DNA from 3 places in the Rhizobium sp. P43 genome. Region 3 is predicted to be linked to each of the others. Evidence: predicted binding sites of a transcription regulator. Region 3 holds the regulator's gene; each other region holds the start of a gene.

Region 1 (6,545 bases), 1.0 Mb from region 3:
CCGCGCTTGCGCTGCTTCTGAGTCTCTCGCAGGCGCCGCTGGCACTCGCAGCTGGCGACGAGAAACCCGCCGAAGCTGAGAGCTTCGATATTGAAAGCGTCGATTCCTTCGCTGGCGCCTTCCTGGCTGCCCGGACGGCAGAGGCCGACCGCGACTATCGAAGTGCTGTTAAGTTCTACAAGAAAGCGCTGGAATTCACGCCGAACGAACTGGAATTGCAGCAGCGGCTGATGATCGCGCTGATCATGAGCGGCGAGTTTGATGAAGGTGTCGATCTCGCCAAGGTGCTGGAAAACGATCCGGCCGTTGAGCGCGTCACCTCGGTTGCGCTCGGCTTTCGAGCCATCCGCGACGGCGACTACGAGGAAGCCTTGAAGCATTTCAAGTATCAGGGGCCGAACGATCTCGACCGCCTGATGAACCAGTTGCTGATTGCCTGGACCAAGGTCGGCGACGGCAAGGGCAAGGAAGCGCTGACGCTGGTTCAGGATCTTGAGGGGCCAAGCTGGTATGGCATCTTCCGGAACTACAATGCCGGTGTGATGGCCGCCATGATCGGGGACGTCGATGCGGCCCGCAAGGCGCTGACCGATACCGTGACCGACCGCAATGGCGGCGCGACGGCGCCGGATACGTTTGCCCGTGCGGTCATCGCACTTGCATCCCTTGAGGCGCAAGCCGGCAACAAGCAGAAGGCGCTCGATGCACTTTCCGCCGGGGACGAGCTGATCACCAATTATGCGCCGTTCAAGGCGTTGCGCGACGAGATCGAGGCCGGCGGCAAGCCGAAGCCCGTCGTTGCCTCTGCCGCGCAAGGGGCAGCGGGCGTGCTCTTCTCGATCGGCGGCGCGCTGAACCGCGAGGGTGCGGAAGACACCGTGATGCTCTATCTCCAGCTCTCCCATGCGCTGGACAAGGAAGCAGCGGATACACTGATCCTGCTCGGTGGCATCGCTGAAAACGCCAAGCAGCCGGAAAAGGCGATCGCTTTCTATCGGCAAGTGCCCGAGACATCGCCGATGCGGCGGATTTCCGAGTTGCAGCTTGGTCTGACGCTCGCCGAGACCGGCAAGGTGCAGGAAGCGCGCGAGCATCTTTTGGCGCTGATTGCGTCCGATCCGCAGGATATCCGCAGCTATCTCGCCTATGGCAGCGTGCTGTCGGAAGCCAAGGACTATGCGGCGATGGCGGAGAATTACGATAAGGCGGTCGAAATCATCGGCCCCAATCCGTCCCGGAACCACTGGTCGGTCTTCTTCCAGCGTGGCATCGCCTATGAGCGACTGAAGAAGTGGGAGAAGGCGGAGCCGAACTTCCACAAGGCGCTGGAGCTCAATCCGGACCAGCCGCAGGTTCTCAACTATCTCGGCTATTCCTGGGTCGATATGAATCGCAACCTCCAGGAAGGCCTGGAGATGATCAAGAAGGCCGTCGAACTGCGGCCGGATGACGGCTACATCGTCGATTCGCTCGGCTGGGCCTATTATCGCCTCGGTCGCTTCGAAGAGGCGGTTGTCGAGCTGGAACGGGCCGTCGAATTGCGCGCCGGCGATCCGACGATCAACGACCACCTGGGTGACGCCTATTGGCGCGTCGGTCGCAAGCTCGAAGCCAAGTATCAGTGGAAGCGGGCACTCGCCTCCGAACCGGAAGAAACTGAGATCCCGAAGATCCAGGCCAAGATCGAGAAAGGCCTGCCGCCGATCGAGTTCTGACGCCGCCAAGGTCGAAGAAAAGCCGGTCGAAGAGCCCAAGAAAGACGACAAGAAGACCTGAGCCGCATGACCCCTGTTGCAGAGCGCCGGCCGGAGCGGATCGTCGAGACGGCTCCGGCCAAGATCAATCTCGCTTTGCATGTGACGGGCCGGCGCGATGACGGCTATCACTTGCTCGACAGCCTCGTGACCTTTGCCGAAGACGGCGACGAACTCACTTTCGAGACGGCAGAGCGCGACAGTTTTCGTGTTGTGGGGCGCTTCGGTGCAGAGCTTTCCCCGGATGACAATCTGGTTCTGAAGGCGCGCGACCTGCTGCGGGCGGCGCTGGACGTCCGAGGCCTGCCGCATGGCCCTGTCGCCATCACGCTCGACAAGAGCCTGCCGATTGCCTCCGGCATTGGCGGGGGCTCGGCAGATGCGGCAGCAACCTTGCGCGGACTTTTGAAACTCTGGAAGGCGGAGCTGGCGCCCGGGACGCTGCAGCAGATCGCCCTGAAACTCGGGGCGGATGTGCCGATGTGCCTTGCTTCGACACCGCTTCGGGCGCGCGGGATCGGCGAGGCGATCGAGCTGGCTGCCATGCCCTCAGTGCCGCTGGTGCTGGTCAATCCGCTGAAACCGGTGTCGACACCAGAGATCTTCCGCAGCCTCCAGCGCCGCGACAATGCGCCGATCGGCGAGATCGCTGCAGCGGCTGAAGTGTCTGTGTGGATGCAGTCGCTTTCTGTTCTGCGCAACGACCTGCAGCCGCCGGCGGAAGCCTTGGTGCCCGAGATTGCAGAGGCTTGCGACCTTTTGCGCCAGAGCCTTGCCGGGTTCGTGCGCATGTCCGGCTCCGGGGCCACCTGTTTCGGGCTCTACGAGACCGAGGCTGCGGCGATGAAGGCGGCGCTTGCGCTTTCCGCCTATCGGCCCAACTGGTATGTGCTTCTGACACGCACCGTTCCGGGAGACAGATGATGAGCCGCATCGACGAGAGCCGCCCCTTCATTCCCGTGGGCATTGCCGTGCTGACCGTCTCGGATACGCGCAGCCTGTCGGACGACAGGTCCGGCGACACGCTGGTCGCCCGCATCGAAGAGGCCGGCCACCGACTGATTGCCCGATCCATCGTCAAGGACGACAAGGCGGCGATTCGGGAACAGGTGGAGACCTGGACGAAAACGCCGGAAATCGATGTGGTGATCACGACCGGCGGCACGGGCTTTACGGGCCGGGATGTGACGCCTGAGGCGCTGGAGCCCCTCTTCGAAAAGCGCATGGACGGTTTCTCGGAAGTCTTTCACCGGATCTCCTACGACAAGATCGGCACATCGACGATCCAGTCGCGAGCGACGGGTGGGGTTGCAAATGCCACCTTCATCTTCGTGCTGCCCGGCTCGCCCGGCGCCTGCAAGGATGCCTGGGACGGGATCATCAAGCTGCAGCTCGACTATCGGCATATGCCCTGCAATTTCGTGGAAATCATGCCGAGGCTCGACGAGCACTTGAAGCGCAGTCAGGGCTGATCAGCGGCGCGCTTCGCGGGCGACCCAGGAGGGGATGATCTCGCTGGTGAGACGACGTGGCTTGTGTCCGCGCGCCAGATGCAAAAGCTCCCTGCTCTTCTCAGCAAGATCCTGCGCCTGACGCTTGGGGATCAACAATCCGTTTTCCAGGATCGGCGCGGTGCGCGTCAGACGGCGGTAGAAGGGCAAACGATAGAGCCGCGATTCGGAGAAGCGGGCCGGCACCTTGTTCAGCGCCACATATTCGGCAACTTCGTCGACCCAGCCCTGGCCAAGCCGCGCACCGGGCTCGATCAACAGCAGCCATTCGCCGCGCGCGGTCGCCAGTACTTCCTTCATGTCCCACTGCTGATAAAAGCGGCAGCCTGCGGCATCCGCCACGAAAGACGAGCCATCCGTGGAGCCGTGATCGAGGACAATGACATCGCTGACAAGACCCTCGACAGCACCGGCAACCAGCACGGACAATGTCTGTGCAAGCTCAGGTTCCTGATCGTGGCATTCCATGATGACTGTCAACATTGCCTATATCTACCGCATTGCACAAAGTTTTGCCACAGACAGTTTGTCGAAGTTTGTTCTTGCATTGTTCTCATTTCGGCGCTAGGAATAAAGTCATTGAGCGGGGCCGGAAAGCCCGCGAGGAGCAAACATGAACGAGCTGTCTCTTGTGAGCCAGGCTGCCTTTCAGCCCGGCAATACGGCAGGTATTGCCGATGCGCTGATGAATGCTTCTGGCATGCGGATCGAGATCGATCGGCGGCGCGGGCGTGCGGCCGGCATCAATCCGGCCGGCCGGTTCGAGACACTGGAGCGCGTCGCCTTTGACGACGGCTGGCAGACGCTTGAGGACATGCCGCCCTTCAAGACCGAAGTGCAGGTGGAGAAGCCGCGCACGGTCATCACCCGCAACGAGTCGCCCGACATTCCCTTCGACCGTTCGATCAACCCCTATCGCGGCTGCGAACACGGCTGCATCTACTGCTTCGCCCGGCCGACGCACAGCTATATGGGTCTGTCGGCAGGCCTCGACTTCGAGGCGAAGCTGTTTGCCAAGCCGGATGCCCCGCGCCTGTTGGAACGGGAGCTTTCGAAGCCGGGCTACAAGGTGAAGCCGATCGCGATCGGCACCAATACCGATCCCTATCAGCCGATCGAGCGGGAATGGCGCATCATGCGGCAGGTGCTCGAGGTGCTTGATAAGGCGAACCATCCGGTGGTGATCGTCACCAAGTCGGCGCTGATCCTGCGCGATATCGACATCCTGAAATCCATGGCCGAGCGTGGCCTGGCCAAGGTCGGCATCTCCGTGACGACGCTGGACCGGAAGCTGGCGCGCAGCATGGAGCCGCGGGCATCGACCCCGGCGAGGCGGTTGGAAGCGATCAAGACCCTGTCCGAGGCCGGCATTCCCGTTGCCGTGATGATGGCGCCTGTGATCCCGGCACTCAACGATTATGAAATCGAGCGGATCCTCGACAGCGGCAAGGCTGCGGGGGCGACTGAGGCGAGTTACGTTTTGCTGCGCCTGCCGCTGGAGGTGAGCCCGCTGTTCCGTGACTGGCTGCTGCAACACTATCCGGATCGCTATCGCCATGTGATGTCGCTGGTGCGATCGATGCGCGACGGCAAGGATTACGACGCCAAGTTCGGCAAGCGGATGAAGGGCGCCGGCCCTTATGCCTGGCAGATCAGCCGCCGCTTCGAGATGGCGACCAAGCGGCTCGGCCTGACACGGCGCAGTCTGCATCTGAGGGAAGACCTGTTTATCTCGCCCAACAGTGACGGAGTGCAACTCTCGCTGCTTTGATTTTGTCATTCCGGTGCGTTTGTCCGCCGCCTCGCACCGGATGTGGTCCCTGGTAAGCCGCCCCTGTCGCCATGATTGGCGATCGGGACCGGGGACTTGCAGGAGGTCGGGTGCGCGTGCGATTTCTGCCGCATGAAACGACGCACGCCACCCGATTCTCCTGGCCTCTTTCCCGACCTGCCTCTTGTTCCGGATTTCTCGCTGGAGAGCCGCGCGAAACGAAAGGGCCTCTGGCCTGTCGCCGGGACCGACGAAGCAGGGCGCGGGCCGCTGGCGGGGCCGGTGGTGGCAGCAGCCGTCATTCTCGATCCGAAGCGCATCCCCGAGGGACTGAACGATTCCAAGAAGCTCTCGGGTGCGCAGCGGGAAGTGCTCTACCACCAGATCCTCGAATGTGCCGTCGTCTCGATTGCCTCGTCATCGCCCAAGCGCATCGACCTCATCGATATCCGCAAGGCCAGCCTCGATGCCATGCGCCGGGCTGTCGCCGGTCTCGATCTCGAAGCCCAGCATGTGCTTGCAGACGGGCGTGACGTACCGATGGGACTGACCTGCTCCGGTGAAGCCGTCGTCAAGGGCGACGCAAGATCGGTTTCGATCGCGGCCGCATCCATCATCGCAAAAGTCATGCGCGATCGCATGATGGTCCGCGCCGGTCTCGTCTATCCGCCTTATGGCTTCGAGATCCATGCCGGCTATGGAACGGATCGCCATCGCAGCGCCATCGTGACGCACGGCCCCTGCCCCCTGCATCGCATGAGCTTCCGACCGCTGCGGCAAGAGCAGCTCTAAGGGCAGGTCGTCACCTGATTGGCGCAGGTTCCAGTCACCCAACCCTTCTGGCGTATCTCGCTATAACTTGCCTGCAGCTCGACCCAGGCGCCTCGGCAGGCGAACAGTTGGTCAACCGTGAACGAATCCGCGCCCACGGCGCCGCCAGCTGGATCGCCGGCAAGATTTCGCCACTCCGCAAGAGGCACAGAACTGCCGCGAGGCTCTCCGTAAACCTTGGCGTCGTTCATCAATAGACCCAGGTGAGACCCGTGCACCCATCCCTCGCCCTCGAAAACGGAACGACCGTCGGTTTCCCCGAAATAGTCCGGTACGGTCCCGCTCGATATCCGGAACCAGCCATCACGGCTTCCGCTGACGGCCACCTCAGTCCGGAAAGTATAGCCTTCGACCTGCACCGGTGGCGGCAGGGTGCCGATCACGGGTGCCGAGAGAGACGGACCCTTCCGAACCGCAAGACCGTCCGGATCCGTATCGGTCACCCAGGCCCAGATATCACAGCTATCGGTCAGTGCCAGTTCCGGATCAGGCGTGGCATCATCGCAAACCCGCAACAATGGCTGCGCCGCCGCCAAGGCACCTGTCAGGGGCACCTTTTCGACGATGCCGTCGTGATCGACGTCCAGAACATCCCCCGAGGTGAGCAATTGATTGACGGTGCTCGAAGACGGTAGCCTCGCGCGAAGGCGCTGAATGTGATCGTGTTGCGGGCCGACT
Region 2 (6,545 bases), 690 kb from region 3:
TGTTCGGGCTCGAACCAGGCGACGAACCGCCGCCGACCCGCCTGAACCGCATCCACCTCGCGGAACCGAACAAAGGCCTTCATCTTGTGGCTGTCTCGGCGGACATTCTTGATCAGCCGCGTGAGTTGCGCGACGTCGGCATCAGACGTGACCTGCAACAGGCTGCGCTCGTGCTGCAACCGCCACAGGATCCGATAGAGCAGTGAAAAGCGCTCCGAATCGGAATGACAGATCGCGGCCTCCGCAGCCTCAATGAAGCTTTTCGAAACGGAAATCTCGCAAGAGCGCGCGGTCAAATCGGGTGCAGCGGTGGCATCGAAGAGATCGCCGCCTTGCCCCGCCAACTGCCAGCGCACCTGATCTGGCGCGACCCCGTCCCCCAGAAGCGCTCGTGCAGCATCGCGCCACTCGTCGAACGCCCCTCGCCCTTCGAGCGTGACCGTCCGCATCAGAAAAGCGACAGCTGCTCGGCCGGCGGCGCAAACACCGACCGCAGATCCGACCGGTCAAGGCTGCGATTGGGCGACCAGCCTTCAGCGATGATAAAGGGCCGCACCTTCTTGAGCGACACGCCGAGACGCGTCAGGTCTTCCAGCCGAACCCGGCGGTGGCGGCGGGCGGAGAGAAGACCGTTCACCGTCTTCGTTCCAAAGCCCGGCACGCGCAGAAGCGTCTCGCGATCGGCCTTGTTCACGTCGACAGGGAAGCGGTCGCGATTGGCAAGCGCCCAGGCAAGCTTCGGATCCAGGTCAAGATCGAGCATGCCGTCCTGGCCGATCGAGGCGATCTCTTCCACGGAGAAGCCATAGAAGCGGTAGAGCCAGTCGGCCTGATAGAGCCGGTGCTCGCGCATCAGCGGCGGCTTGATCAGCGGCAGATGGCGCGAACTGTCAGGGATCGGGCTGAAGGCCGAGTAGTAGACGCGCTTCAGCCCATAGCTGCTGTAGAGCCGCGCGCTGGAGCCGAGGATCGTCGCGTCGCTCGCGCCATCGGCGCCGACGATCATCTGTGTGCTCTGTCCGCCGGGCACAAACTTCTTGCGCCGCCCGGTCAGCGTCGGCTCGCGCGCCTCGTCGATCTTGAGCCTCAGATCCGCCATCGAGCGGCGAATGTTGACCGGGCGCTTCTCCGGCGCATAGCGCTCCAGCCCGTGGTCGGTCGGCAGTTCGATATTGATCGACAGGCGATCGGCATAAAGCCCCGCCTCCTCCACCAGATGCGCTGAGGCCTCAGGGATCGTCTTCAGATGAATATAGCCGCGAAAATCATGTTTCGTGCGCAGATCCCTCGCGATCTTGACCATCTCGGCCATGGTATCGTCCGAGGACTTGATGATGCCGGAAGAGAGAAACAGCCCTTCGATATAGTTGCGCCGATAGAATTCGATCGTCAGCCAGACGACCTCTTCCGGCGTGAACCGGGCCCGCTCGACATTGCTCGAGGAGCGGTTGATGCAATAGGCGCAGTCATAGATGCAGAAATTGGTGAGCAGGATCTTCAGAAGCGAGATGCAGCGCCCGTCCGGCGCATAGGCGTGACAGATGCCCGACCCCTCGGTCGAACCCAGCCCGCCCGACGCCGACGAGTCCCGTTTGGTCGTGCCACTCGACGCGCAGGAGGCATCGTATTTGGCAGCATCGGAGAGGATGGCGAGACGTTCTTTGAGCGACTTCTTCATGAGAATGTTCACTATACGTTCGCATGACGACCGTCAAGAATCTCTCCTGCGGCATTCCGTCCTCCGGGCTTCCTCCTGGTTGATTTCATTGCGCTTTTGAACGGACAGAGACGTCCCCCGAACCGCCTCACGAAAACTCTGGAAATTGCGCCGACCATTCTGCTATAGTCAGTCCCAACCTGATTTGTGACTGGTTCCGCAGCTTTGCTTCGGAACCTGTTTTCTTTTGTGCCCGCGCTCGCGGCCATGAAGACGAAGGAAGAGGAAATGGTAGACAAAGTACCGATGACGCAGAACGGTTTCGAGAAGCTCAGCGAAGAGCTTCGCTGGCGTCAGCAGGAAGAACGTCCGCGCATCATCGAGGCGATTGCCGAAGCGCGCGCTCATGGCGACCTTTCCGAAAATGCGGAATATCATGCCGCTAAGGAAGCCCAGAGCCACAACGAGGGCCGCATCGGCGAACTCGAGGATCTGATCGCCCGTGCAGAGGTCATCGATCTCTCGAAGATGTCCGGCTCCAAGATCAAGTTCGGTGCGACGGTGAAGCTCATCGACGAGGACACCGAAGAAGAGAAGACCTACCAGATCGTCGGCGACCAGGAAGCCGACGTGAAGGCCGGCCGCATCTCGATATCCTCTCCGATTGCCCGCGCCCTGATCGGCAAGGAAGTCGGCGACAATATCGAAGTTGTCGCCCCCGGCGGCTCGAAGGCCTACGAGATCCTCGCCGTCAGGTGGGGTTGATCCAAGTCCGAAAGGGCCTTTCTGTGGCGCAGTCCCTCGACGATATCACCGTGGTTGCGCCGCATTTCAAGCGGCGCCTCTCCGGCGTAACATCAACAGTCATTCAGCTCATCCCAGAACAGCGGCGCCAGGGTCTCGGTATCGTGACCCTGGGGCCCGGTCTGCCAGGCCATCTACCAAAGATGCGCTGGTCGGACCTGCCGGCACTCTGGAAGAAGCCGGCCAACGGAAAGCCGCGCATCTGGCATGCGCGTCGCAACAATGAGATGCTGGCCGGCCTGATCCTCCGCGACGTGTTCCGCATGCCGCTCAAGCTGCTCTTTACCTCGGCAGCGCAACGGCATCACAGCCGCTATACCCGCTGGCTGATCTCGAAGATGGACGCGGTCGTTGCCACCAATGCGAAATCCGGCTCCTTCTTGAAGGTGCCGCATACCGTGATACGCCACGGCGTGGACTTGCAGCTGTTCCACCCCTCCGAAGAGATAGACAAGGGCCTTCCCGAGGATCTGAAGGGCCGTCACCTCGTCGGCTGCTTCGGTCGTGTCCGCCATCAGAAGGGCACCGATCTCTTCGTCAGGGCAATGATCGAGCTTCTGCCGCAAAACCCGGAATGGACGGCCGTCATTTCCGGCCGGGTGACAGCCGAACACACTGCCTTTGCCGACAAGCTTAAGGCCGATATCGCGACGGCCGGTCTTTCTGATCGCATCCGCTTTCTCGGAGAAGTGGATGACATCAAGCCCTGGTATCGCCGCCTGACGCTCTACGTCGCTCCGTCCCGCAACGAAGGCTTCGGCCTCACGCCGCTCGAAGCAATGGCCTCCGGAACCGCCGTGATAGCCAGCGACGCCGGCGCCTATGCCGAGATGATCGTTGAGGGGGAGACCGGATCGGTCGTGCCGGCAGGAGACTACGAGCGCCTGCGCGATGCAATCTCGGGCTTCCTGGAACCGCAAAAGGCCATGCAGGCCGGCCGCAAGGGTCGTGAACACGTCGAAGCAACCTTCGGGCTCGAACGCGAAGCGGACCAGTTGGCTGAGGTTTACGCAAGTCTGCTCGGCGCTGCCCTGCCCCGTGCGACGGCAATATCCCGACCCGCAACCTCCGGAAATGCTTGACCGATGGCGACGCGCGATCTCCTCGATATCCTGATCGTCAACAAGGACAACAGCTTCGGGCTGACCCGCGACACCAATCTCCTGATTGAAGCGCTGGCCTCGATCGGGCGATCAGAAGGTGTCGCGACCAGAGGCATCAGGGCACGGTCGCTTCTCGATTGGCTGTTCCGACGCCGACAGGCGCAGACCATCATCCATGTCGAACGTGCCTTTCCGCGTTGGTACAGCGCTGCGAAGTTCAATCTGCTCTGCCCGAACCAGGAGCGCTTTCCCCGCCGCCACCTCGGCAGACTGAAAGGCATCGACCTGGTGCTGGCCAAGAGCCGCCACGCCGAAGAAATCTTTCGCGGCCTCGGCGTGCCCACGGTCTATGTGGGTTTCACCTCAGAGGACCGTCTCGACGAGACGGTGCCGAAGAACTGGGACCGTTTCTTTCATCTCGCAGGCGGCAGCACGCTGAAGGGCACGGAAGACGTCATCGAATTGTGGTCACGGCATCCCGAATGGCCGGAACTGGTGCTGGTGCAGCGTGATCCGCATCCGAAGGCGGCCGCCATTGCCAATATCCGGGTGGTCAGCGGCTACATCACGGATGCTCAACTGAAAGAGCTGCAGAACAGCTGCGGCATCCATCTCTGCCCGTCCCGTTCGGAAGGCTGGGGTCACCACCTCGTCGAAGCGCTGTCGGTCGGCGCGGTCACGGTCACCACCGACGGCCCGCCGATGAACGAGCATGTGTCAGCCGATTGCGGCCTACTCATTTCCTATAGGCGCACCGAACCCAGGCACCTGGGGACGAACTACCTCGTGGATCTCTCTGCAATGGAAAAAGTCGTCGAGACACTGCTTCGCATGGATGCTTCGGAGAAGCAGCGGCTGGGAGCCGCCGCCCGCCAGCGCTTCCTGGAGATCGATGCCGGTTTCCGTGCGAGGCTGGCCGAGGCCCTGAAGCCGTACTGAGGCAGCGCCTCAGATCTCCACCAATCCGCCCTTCTTCACCTGCCGGATCGTCAGCATCGTCCGCACGGTGTCCACATGTTCATTGGCCGTCAGCACCTCGATGACGAAATCCTGGAACCGCGTCAGGTTCTCGGCCACGCAATGCAGCAGAAAATCGCTGTCCCCATTGACCATCCAGGCCTGGCGCACGATCGGCCAGCTGTCGGTCGCCGCCGCAAAGGCCTTGAGATTGGCCTCCGACTGGTGCTTTAGGCCGACCATACAGAAAGCGACGAGATCGTAGCCGAGGCGGCTGGCATTCAAGACAGCGTGATAGCTCTCGATCATGCCGGCCTCTTCGAGCTTGCGCACCCGCCGCAGGCAGGGTGGCGCCGAGATGCCGACGCGTTCGGAGAGTTCAACATTGGTCATCCGCCCATCCCGCTGCAACTCTTTCAGAATGCGCAGGTCGATGGCGTCGAGTTCTACCTTGAGCACGGTCGCTCCTTTTGAAGATGTGTGCGATATCTACTCCATCAGGAACAATTGGCAAGAATCCTCCGCCTTCACGCACAATTATTGCGTGGACGCGCAAAGCTCTGTTGCTAAAGCAGAGCAACGCCTTGAATTGCGCTTCGCTTCGATCCTAAATGAGCGTCAGTCGCGCGAGGATCGGGGCAGCCGCGTATTGAGGCCCCAGTCGATGTTACCCATCGCGCGTTGAAAGGAAGCGACAATGACTGCCCGCCACACCAAGGTGCTGATCATCGGCTCCGGCCCTGCCGGCTACACCGCTGCGATCTACGCCGCCCGCGCCATGCTGAAGCCGGTCCTGATCGCTGGCATGGAACAGGGTGGCCAGCTGATGATCACCACGGACGTGGAAAATTATCCGGGCTTTGCCGATCCCATCCAGGGCCCCTGGCTGATGGAGCAGATGCTGAACCAGGCCAAGCATGTCGGCACCGAGATCGTCAGCGACCTCGTCACCGAAGTCGACACCAGCCATCGCCCCTTCACGATCAAGACCGACAGCGGTCAGGTCTGGACATCAGACACCCTGATCATCTGCACCGGTGCCAAGGCAAAATGGCTCGGCATCGAAAGCGAGCAGCATTTCCAGGGCTTCGGCGTGTCTGCCTGTGCCACCTGCGACGGCTTCTTCTATCGCAACAAGGACGTCATCGTCGTTGGCGGCGGCAATTCTGCCGTCGAGGAAGCGCTCTATCTCTCGCATATCTGCAAGTCGGTCACCGTCGTGCACCGCCGTGATAGCTTCCGTTCGGAAAAGATCCTGCAGGAACGCCTCTTCGCCAAGGAGAATATCCGCGTTCTCTGGAACACCACCGTCGAGGAAATCACCGGCACCCCGGCCAAGCCGCCGATGCCGCCGTCCGTTTCGGGCGTCAAGCTCAAGGACGCGCTGACCGGCGCTGTCACAGACATGCCGATCGACGGCGTCTTCGTCGCCATCGGCCATGCGCCGGCCGTCGAACTGTTCAAGGGCAAGCTGAAGCTGAAATCCAATGGATATCTCTGGACAGCGCCGGATTCGACTGCGACCGACGTGCCCGGCATCTTTGCCGCCGGTGACGTGACCGACGATGTCTATCGCCAGGCAATCACCGCCGCCGGCATGGGCTGCATGGCAGCACTTGAGGCCGAGCGCTTCCTGTCTGCCCAGCCCGTCGAGACGAAACAAGCCGCGGAATAAGCGACATGAGAGGGGGCGGCATGCCGCTGGACTGGGACAAACTGCGCATTTTTCATGCCGCTGCGGAAGCCGGGTCCTTCACCCATGCCGCAGACAAGCTGCATCTGTCCCAGTCGGCCATCAGCCGCCAGGTCTCCTCGCTGGAGCAGGACATCGGGGTCAAGCTTTTCCACCGCCACGCCCGCGGCCTGATCCTGACCGAACAGGGCGAACTGCTCTATCGCACCGCCCATGACGTCCTCTTGAAGCTGCAGACCGTCAAGATGCAGCTGACGGAGACCACCGAGAAGCCCTCCGGAAAGCTCCGCGTCACAACCACCGTCGGTCTGGGCCAGGGCTGGTTGACCGA
Region 3 (6,545 bases):
CGCGAGCCTTAATCGAGCGGTGTCGAGATCAATGACAGGCAGAACAAGGTGATCAATTGCGCGGGGCGCACCAGACGTCTGGGACATGGACAATCTCGTCTTCTGCTCGCTGAGGACGCCTTGCATCTAGGAAAGGCGGTTCTGATTTTGAAGGTTCTCGATCAACGCACGCAGAGCACTCAGCTCCTGGCGGGCCTCACGCAGTTCTGTCAGGACCTGCTCGTCAATCTTGTGATGAAGCGCCAGGACCTCGATCTCCGCCTTCAAATTGATCTCGTAATCCTTGGCCGCCATGAACCGATCCCGCTCCGCCTGGCGGTTCTGGCTCATCATGATGATGGGCGCCTGGATCGCCGCAAGCATAGAAAGCAGCAGGTTGAGAAATATAAAAGGATAGGGATCGAGGGCCCCGCTGGCCAGAATCACGGTGTTGAGAATCACCCAGCAGACGAGAAACAGCATAAAGCTGATGATGAAGCCCCAGGACCCGCCGACCCTTGCAATTGCGTCGGCAAGTCTTTCCCCGAAGCTCGCATTGGCGAGAAAATCCTCACCGGCGTTGGTGGAGACCGTCCGACGCTCGCGCGCTCGCTTCAGCACGTTTTTCTCGGCCGAGGAAAGATCAGATGACGACTTCCCCAGAACGAGCTTCTCGATATCCTTGAGCATTAACAACATCCTGAAAGATGGTTCCCCGGTGCCTCCCGGGGCTTATCGACCACGGCTCTGAGGCGCTTCGAACCAACGGTTTGAATAGCCTTTCCGTGGGCTATCGCATTTTCTCACCCGTTCTTCACGAAAATTTATCCACTTGCGGAACACAACTGGAACATATAGTGTCTGTTCTGGCTTTGTTTCATCTTAGGGGCACCACATATGCTGACGCGCAAGCAACAGGAACTGCTTCTCTTCATCCACGAACGGATGAAGGAATCGGGTGTCCCGCCGTCCTTCGACGAGATGAAGGACGCGCTGGACCTCGCATCGAAATCCGGCATCCACCGGTTGATCACGGCGCTTGAAGAACGGGGCTTCATCCGGCGCTTGCCGAACCGTGCGCGGGCACTGGAGGTCATCAAGCTTCCGGAAGCCTATTCGCCGAGCATTCAACCGCGTCGCGGCTTTGCGCCGAGTGTGATCGAGGGCAGTCTCGGCAAGGCGCCGCCGCCGCCTGCTGCGCCCGTCAAGTCCACAGAGCAAGACAATGGCGCCTCCGTCTCGGTGCCCGTCATGGGCCGGATTGCAGCGGGCGTGCCGATTTCGGCGATCCAGAACAACACGCATGACATCACCGTCCCGGCTGAGATGATTGGCTCCGGCGTGCATTACGCGCTTGAGGTGAAGGGGGATTCGATGATTGAAGCCGGCATTCTCGACGGCGACACCGTGATCATCCGTAATGCGTCGAATGCCAATCCGGGCGACATCATCGTCGCGCTGGTCGATGATGAAGAGGCAACGCTCAAGCGCTTTCGTCGCCGCGGTGCGTCGATTGCCCTCGAAGCCGCCAACCCGGCCTACGAGACCCGAATATTCCCGCCGGATCGCGTCAAGATACAGGGCAAGCTGGTCGGTCTCATTCGACGCTATCATTGAGCTGCATATCGGTGTGCCTCGGGCGCGCCGTTGCTGAATTCATGTGCGGTCGCCATTGAGCCTGTGCGCCAGTCGTAAAGACGGTGCGCAGTCCAGGGACGTGGTGGCCCGTGATAGGCGGGGATGATGTTGATGGCGTTTCGATCGCCATCAAGTCCTGAGATCTCCAGGGATCCCGTGGCCCGAAGGCTGGTTTCTGAGATCAGCAACGCGCCCGAGCGGCAGCCTTGCATGCGGATGCGTGCCGAAAGCACCAGAATGTCCGCGCGGTCACAGGCCGTTCCGGCGAGATCGGGACGCTCCAGCGTCAGAAGCGTGGTGCCATTTCTCAGTTTGATGGTGCAAGCTTGCTTGATGCAAGTGAAATGGCTCGTTACGGCGGAAGCACGAAGAACATCCAGAATCTCCTGCGCGTCTCGCCGCTGATCCGCAGAGAGACTTTGCTGCGATCCTCTGTCGGGTGCCGGCGGCAGCGGGCCGATGGACAGCATGGTCGGGGGGATCGCCTCTCCAATGCCAAGCACAGGCCGCCACTGATCGAAAACGAAGGCGGGCGGGCCGGCTCTGTTGACGGCCACCTTAGTCGTCTCGCCCTCGCCCAGTCTGAGCGCAACGAGGCGGGCGTCCTCGCTGATCAACAGTTCCCCGATGGGTTGCTTCGGACCAAACCAGGTGACGGCGATCGTGCAGGCGATCAAGGCCGTCCCGATATGCCTGATCGGCGTCTTCAATAGGGTCAGCAAGAGCATGCCGGCAATCGTACCGAGCATGAAGATGTCTGGCAGTCGGGGAAACACATAGCCGCCGCCCCAACTTGAAACCTCGTAGGCAACGGCGAGCACCAATTCCAGCCCCTGCCCCATGATCCAAAAGAATGGCGCATCCAGCCCGAAGGGCATCAGCAGCATGGCAATGAAACCCGAGGGCATCACGACGAGCGAGATCAGCGGCATGGCTGCCAGATTGGCTTCCAAGCCGTGGGTAGAGAGGCGGTGGAAATGGCTAATGGCAAAGACGGCCGTTGCGACCCCGCCAATCAGGGACGTCGCGAGTGTGCCCCCGACGAATTTGACGCTGCCCGAGGCGATCCGCAGCGACAGCGACTTGGCCTGGGGGAGAATCGCTCGCGGTCGCGCGCGCCACCCGGCGTAACCGGCAATCAGGGCGGCGGTTGCGGCGAACGACATCTGGAAGCTTGGTCCCATAACCGCAGAAGGCTGCACCGCGAGGATAGCCGTCGCTGCCAGCGCGAGATTGTGAAGGCTGACGGCGGGGCGATCGAAGAGCACGGCGCCCAACATGATAGCCGTCATCAGATAGGCTCGCAGTGCCGAGACCTGGTAACCGGATATCAGCACGTAGCCGGTGGTCGCTAGAAGCGCGCCGGCAGCAGCGATTTTCTTGATTGGATAGCGATGCGCAAAGGCTGGAAAAAGGCTGAGCAAACCTCGCAAGCCGACGAAGAAGATGCCAGCGGCGAGTGCCATGTTGAGGCCTGAGATCGCCGTTATATGGGCAAGACCCGACAGCCGCAGCGCTTCGGTCGCTTCGTCCGACATTGATCGCCGTTCGCCGGTGATGATGGACGCGGCAAAGGCTCCTGGATCACCTGGCAAGACCGTCCGGATGCGATGGGAAATGCGATCACGCAGCGAAAACAAGGCGGCATCGAAGCGGGTCAACAGATCCTGCCCCCCCGGGTCTGCCGTGTCCCGCGCCTCTGGTGGGCCGAGGAAGAAGCCGACAGCACCAATCCCGGCGAAGTAGCTCTGAAACGCAAAATCATTCAAACCGGGCAAGGCGGGCCCCGACGGCGGCGATAGTCGCGCGCGACCGGTCAGTTGCTCGCCGATGGCAGCCGGAACATGGTCGCTGCGTGCGAGCAGCGAGACACGTCCGGGCGGACGACGGATTGTCGGTTGCTCGGTGCCGGTGACCCGCAGCGTATAGCGCCATTCTCCCGACGCGCCCTGCTCACGTCGTTCGACTGTTCCTGTGACCGTCGTGACCAGTGGCTGATCCAGGATGACGGTGGACACCCGCCCTGTCTCCCAAACGGCCAATAGAATCCCACAAAGGATCAGGCTTGCGCTCCAAAGCACAATTGCAGTCGCCGTGCCTCGAGCCGAACGCGTGAGTAGGACGCCCAGACAGGCGAGGACAAACCAAAGGACGATCGAAGACGGAGGCTGCGGGACCGAAAACCAGATCGCGGCGCCGGTCCCGATCCAGACCGGTAGAAAAAGAAAGAAATGACCGTATCGACTTTCGTCTGAAAGCGATTGTCGCACCCGGCTGCTCAGTCGTAGCACGGCGGCGCGCACTGCAACCGAGTGGCCCGTCACCGTGGGCATGGGCAGATAAGTTGCTCTCAACAGTCGCGGGGCCTCTAACCGGGCCGATGCTTGACCGGCCCGGGGGCCCTCTTCCCCCTTGGTTTCCAACACTTCCGCCATCCGGCTCACCCGTGCGGAGCCACCCCATCCGCTGACAGAATAGGGGAATTTGCAAATCAATCAATGCGTGCAAAAATTCGTAAGTCTGCCGCCTATCCGGGCTTCAGCCGGCTAGAACCGTTCGGTTCGATTGTTGCCGTTTTCGCGACGCACAATTTGCCCTTTGGATAGCTTGGCATTAACTTCGGTATCATATAGCTACATCGATACGCTTAACCGATGGCGGCTTTTCCAAGACGCCTTCCCGCCAATTCCGGAGGACAGCATGACGGACAAAAGCGCTACTTTGAAACTCGGGGACAAGACTGTCGACCTGAGCGTCAGGGCCGGCACGATCGGCCCCGACGTCATCGACATCGGCGCCCTTTACAAGCACACGGGTACGTTTACCTACGATCCGGGCTTTACGTCCACGGCATCCTGCGAATCCAAGATCACATATATCGACGGTGACGAAGGCGTTCTGCTGCATCGCGGCTATCCGATCGAACAGCTCGCCGAGAAGGGCGACTTCCTCGAAGTCTGCTACCTGCTGCTCTACGGCGAACTGCCGACGGCTGCGCAGAAGAAGGATTTCGATTACCGCGTCACGCATCACACCATGGTGCATGAGCAGATGAGCCGCTTCTTCACCGGCTATCGTCGTGACGCCCATCCGATGGCCGTCATGGTCGGCACGGTTGGCGCTCTCTCGGCCTTCTACCACGACTCGACCGACATCACCGATCCGCATCAGCGCATGGTCGCTTCGCTGCGCATGATCGCGAAGATGCCGACGATCGCCGCCATGGCCTACAAGTACCACATCGGCCAACCCTTCGTTTATCCGAAGAACGATCTCGATTACGCCTCGAACTTCCTGCGCATGTGCTTTGCCGTGCCGTGCGAAGAGTACAAGGTGAACCCGGTTCTGGCCCGCGCCATGGACCGCATCTTCATCCTGCACGCCGATCATGAACAGAACGCGTCCACCTCGACCGTTCGTCTCGCCGGCTCGTCGGGTGCGAACCCGTTTGCCTGCATCGCAGCCGGCATCGCCTGCCTCTGGGGCCCGGCACATGGTGGCGCAAACGAAGCGGCGCTCAACATGCTGCAGGAAATCGGCTCGGTTGACCGCATTCCGGAATACATCGCCAAGGCCAAGGACAAGAACGATCCGTTCCGCCTGATGGGCTTCGGTCACCGCGTCTACAAGAACTACGACCCGCGCGCCAAGATCATGCAGAAGACCATGTATGAGGTGCTGGAAGCGACCGGTCACGGCGACGATCCGCTGATGAAGGTAGCACTGGAGCTTGAGAAGATCGCGCTCAGCGACCCCTACTTCATCGAGAAGAAGCTCTACCCGAATGTCGACTTCTACTCGGGCATCACGCTTCGTGCACTCGGCTTCCCCACGACCATGTTCACCGTTCTCTTTGCGCTGGCACGTACCGTCGGCTGGATCGCACAGTGGAACGAAATGATCGAAGATCCGCAACAGCGCATCGGCCGTCCGCGTCAGCTCTATACGGGCGCTCCGCAGCGCGACTACAAGCCGCTCACCGAGCGCTGATTGAGGTTGCTATAAACGAATTGCAGAAGGCCGGCTTGTCCGGCCTTCTTGCGTTTGAGCGTGTTCGCCGCCGCAATCATGGCAATTGCTGATCAAACTCCGCGTGATGGCTGCGCATTTCGCGGCCAGATGCCTTCATTTCCCGAAAGCTTTGTTCTAAGGAAGTCAACCTGCTTCGTCCCGGACGAAGATTGACAATGAGGTTTATGCGTCCCGATGCTCGTCTTCCTGAGAAAAGCTTCCCAAACCCTGTTCGCCAAGATCCTGCTTCTCCTGCTCGTCGTGTCCTTCGGCGTCTGGGGTGTCTCGGCATCGTTGTTCAGCAACACGTCCGATACCGTTGTAGCTGTCGGCGATCAGAGCGTGTCGTCGGCCGACTTTGCCTTTGCCTATCAGCGGCAGGTCGCAGACATGAGCAACCGGTTCGGGATGCAGCTGACGACCGAACAGGCGCGTGCCTTCGGCATTGAGGCGCAGGTGTTCTCGCAGCTTGCTGCCGGTGCCGCCCTCGACCAGCTGGCGGCAGACATGAATCTCGGCCTGTCGCAGGATCGCCTCGCGCAGCTGATTGCCGAGGATCCGGCCTTCATGAATGCCGCCGGAAGCTTTGATCGGGCGCTGTTTTCGTCGCGTCTGCGCAATGCCGGCCTGCGCGAAGACGACTACATCGAGGAACGTTCAAGGGTCGCGATCCGTAGCCAGATCGTTGATGCGACGGCAGACGGGTTCGTCGCACCGAAGGTCCTGGTCGATGCCATCAAGGCCTATCGCTATGAGAACCGCGACATCAACTACATCCTTCTGACCAATGCCAATATCGAGCCGATCAAGGCGCCCGATGACGCAACGCTTGCGGCCTGGTTCGAAACGACCAAATCCGGTTACCGTGCGCCGGAATATCGCAGCTTCAGCTATGTAAAGCTGGAGCCGGCCGACAT

Evidence for each region. Region 3 encodes LexA, which represses DNA repair genes until DNA is damaged. Its sites were predicted from a motif close to TGTTCNNNNTGTGTTCNG; they were not measured.
Region 1: the regulator LexA is predicted to act here: its motif matches at 3,803-3,820, upstream of AC1PUL_RS13415 (PA0069 family radical SAM protein).
Region 2: the regulator LexA is predicted to act here: its motif matches at 1,684-1,701, upstream of AC1PUL_RS04455 (putative DNA modification/repair radical SAM protein).

Annotation. Positions count from the first base shown of each region.
Region 1 is NZ_CM161539.1:2,657,809-2,664,353, forward strand. It holds partial or broken gene AC1PUL_RS13395 (tetratricopeptide repeat protein) at 1-1,776, shown strand, start outside; gene AC1PUL_RS13400 (4-(cytidine 5'-diphospho)-2-C-methyl-D-erythritol kinase) at 1,782-2,678, shown strand; gene moaB (molybdenum cofactor biosynthesis protein B) at 2,678-3,226, shown strand; gene AC1PUL_RS13410 (glycosyltransferase family protein) at 3,227-3,748, opposite strand; gene AC1PUL_RS13415 (PA0069 family radical SAM protein) at 3,879-5,036, shown strand; gene AC1PUL_RS13420 (ribonuclease HII) at 5,169-5,828, shown strand; gene AC1PUL_RS13425 (SH3 domain-containing protein) at 5,825-6,545, opposite strand, start outside.
Region 2 is NZ_CM161539.1:918,501-925,045, reverse strand. It holds gene AC1PUL_RS04460 (UdgX family uracil-DNA binding protein) at 1-449, opposite strand, end outside; gene AC1PUL_RS04455 (putative DNA modification/repair radical SAM protein) at 449-1,678, opposite strand; gene greA (transcription elongation factor GreA) at 1,946-2,422, shown strand; gene AC1PUL_RS04445 (glycosyltransferase family 4 protein) at 2,446-3,543, shown strand; gene AC1PUL_RS04440 (glycosyltransferase) at 3,547-4,503, shown strand; gene AC1PUL_RS04435 (Lrp/AsnC family transcriptional regulator) at 4,513-4,980, opposite strand; gene trxB (thioredoxin-disulfide reductase) at 5,219-6,196, shown strand; gene AC1PUL_RS04425 (LysR family transcriptional regulator VtlR) at 6,217-6,545, shown strand, end outside.
Region 3 is NZ_CM161539.1:1,613,152-1,619,696, forward strand. It holds gene AC1PUL_RS07995 (VOC family protein) at 1-87, opposite strand, end outside; gene AC1PUL_RS08000 (DUF1003 domain-containing protein) at 127-669, opposite strand; gene lexA (transcriptional repressor LexA) at 877-1,596, shown strand; gene AC1PUL_RS08010 (ComEC/Rec2 family competence protein) at 1,590-4,052, opposite strand; gene gltA (citrate synthase) at 4,318-5,607, shown strand; gene AC1PUL_RS08020 (peptidylprolyl isomerase) at 5,824-6,545, shown strand, end outside.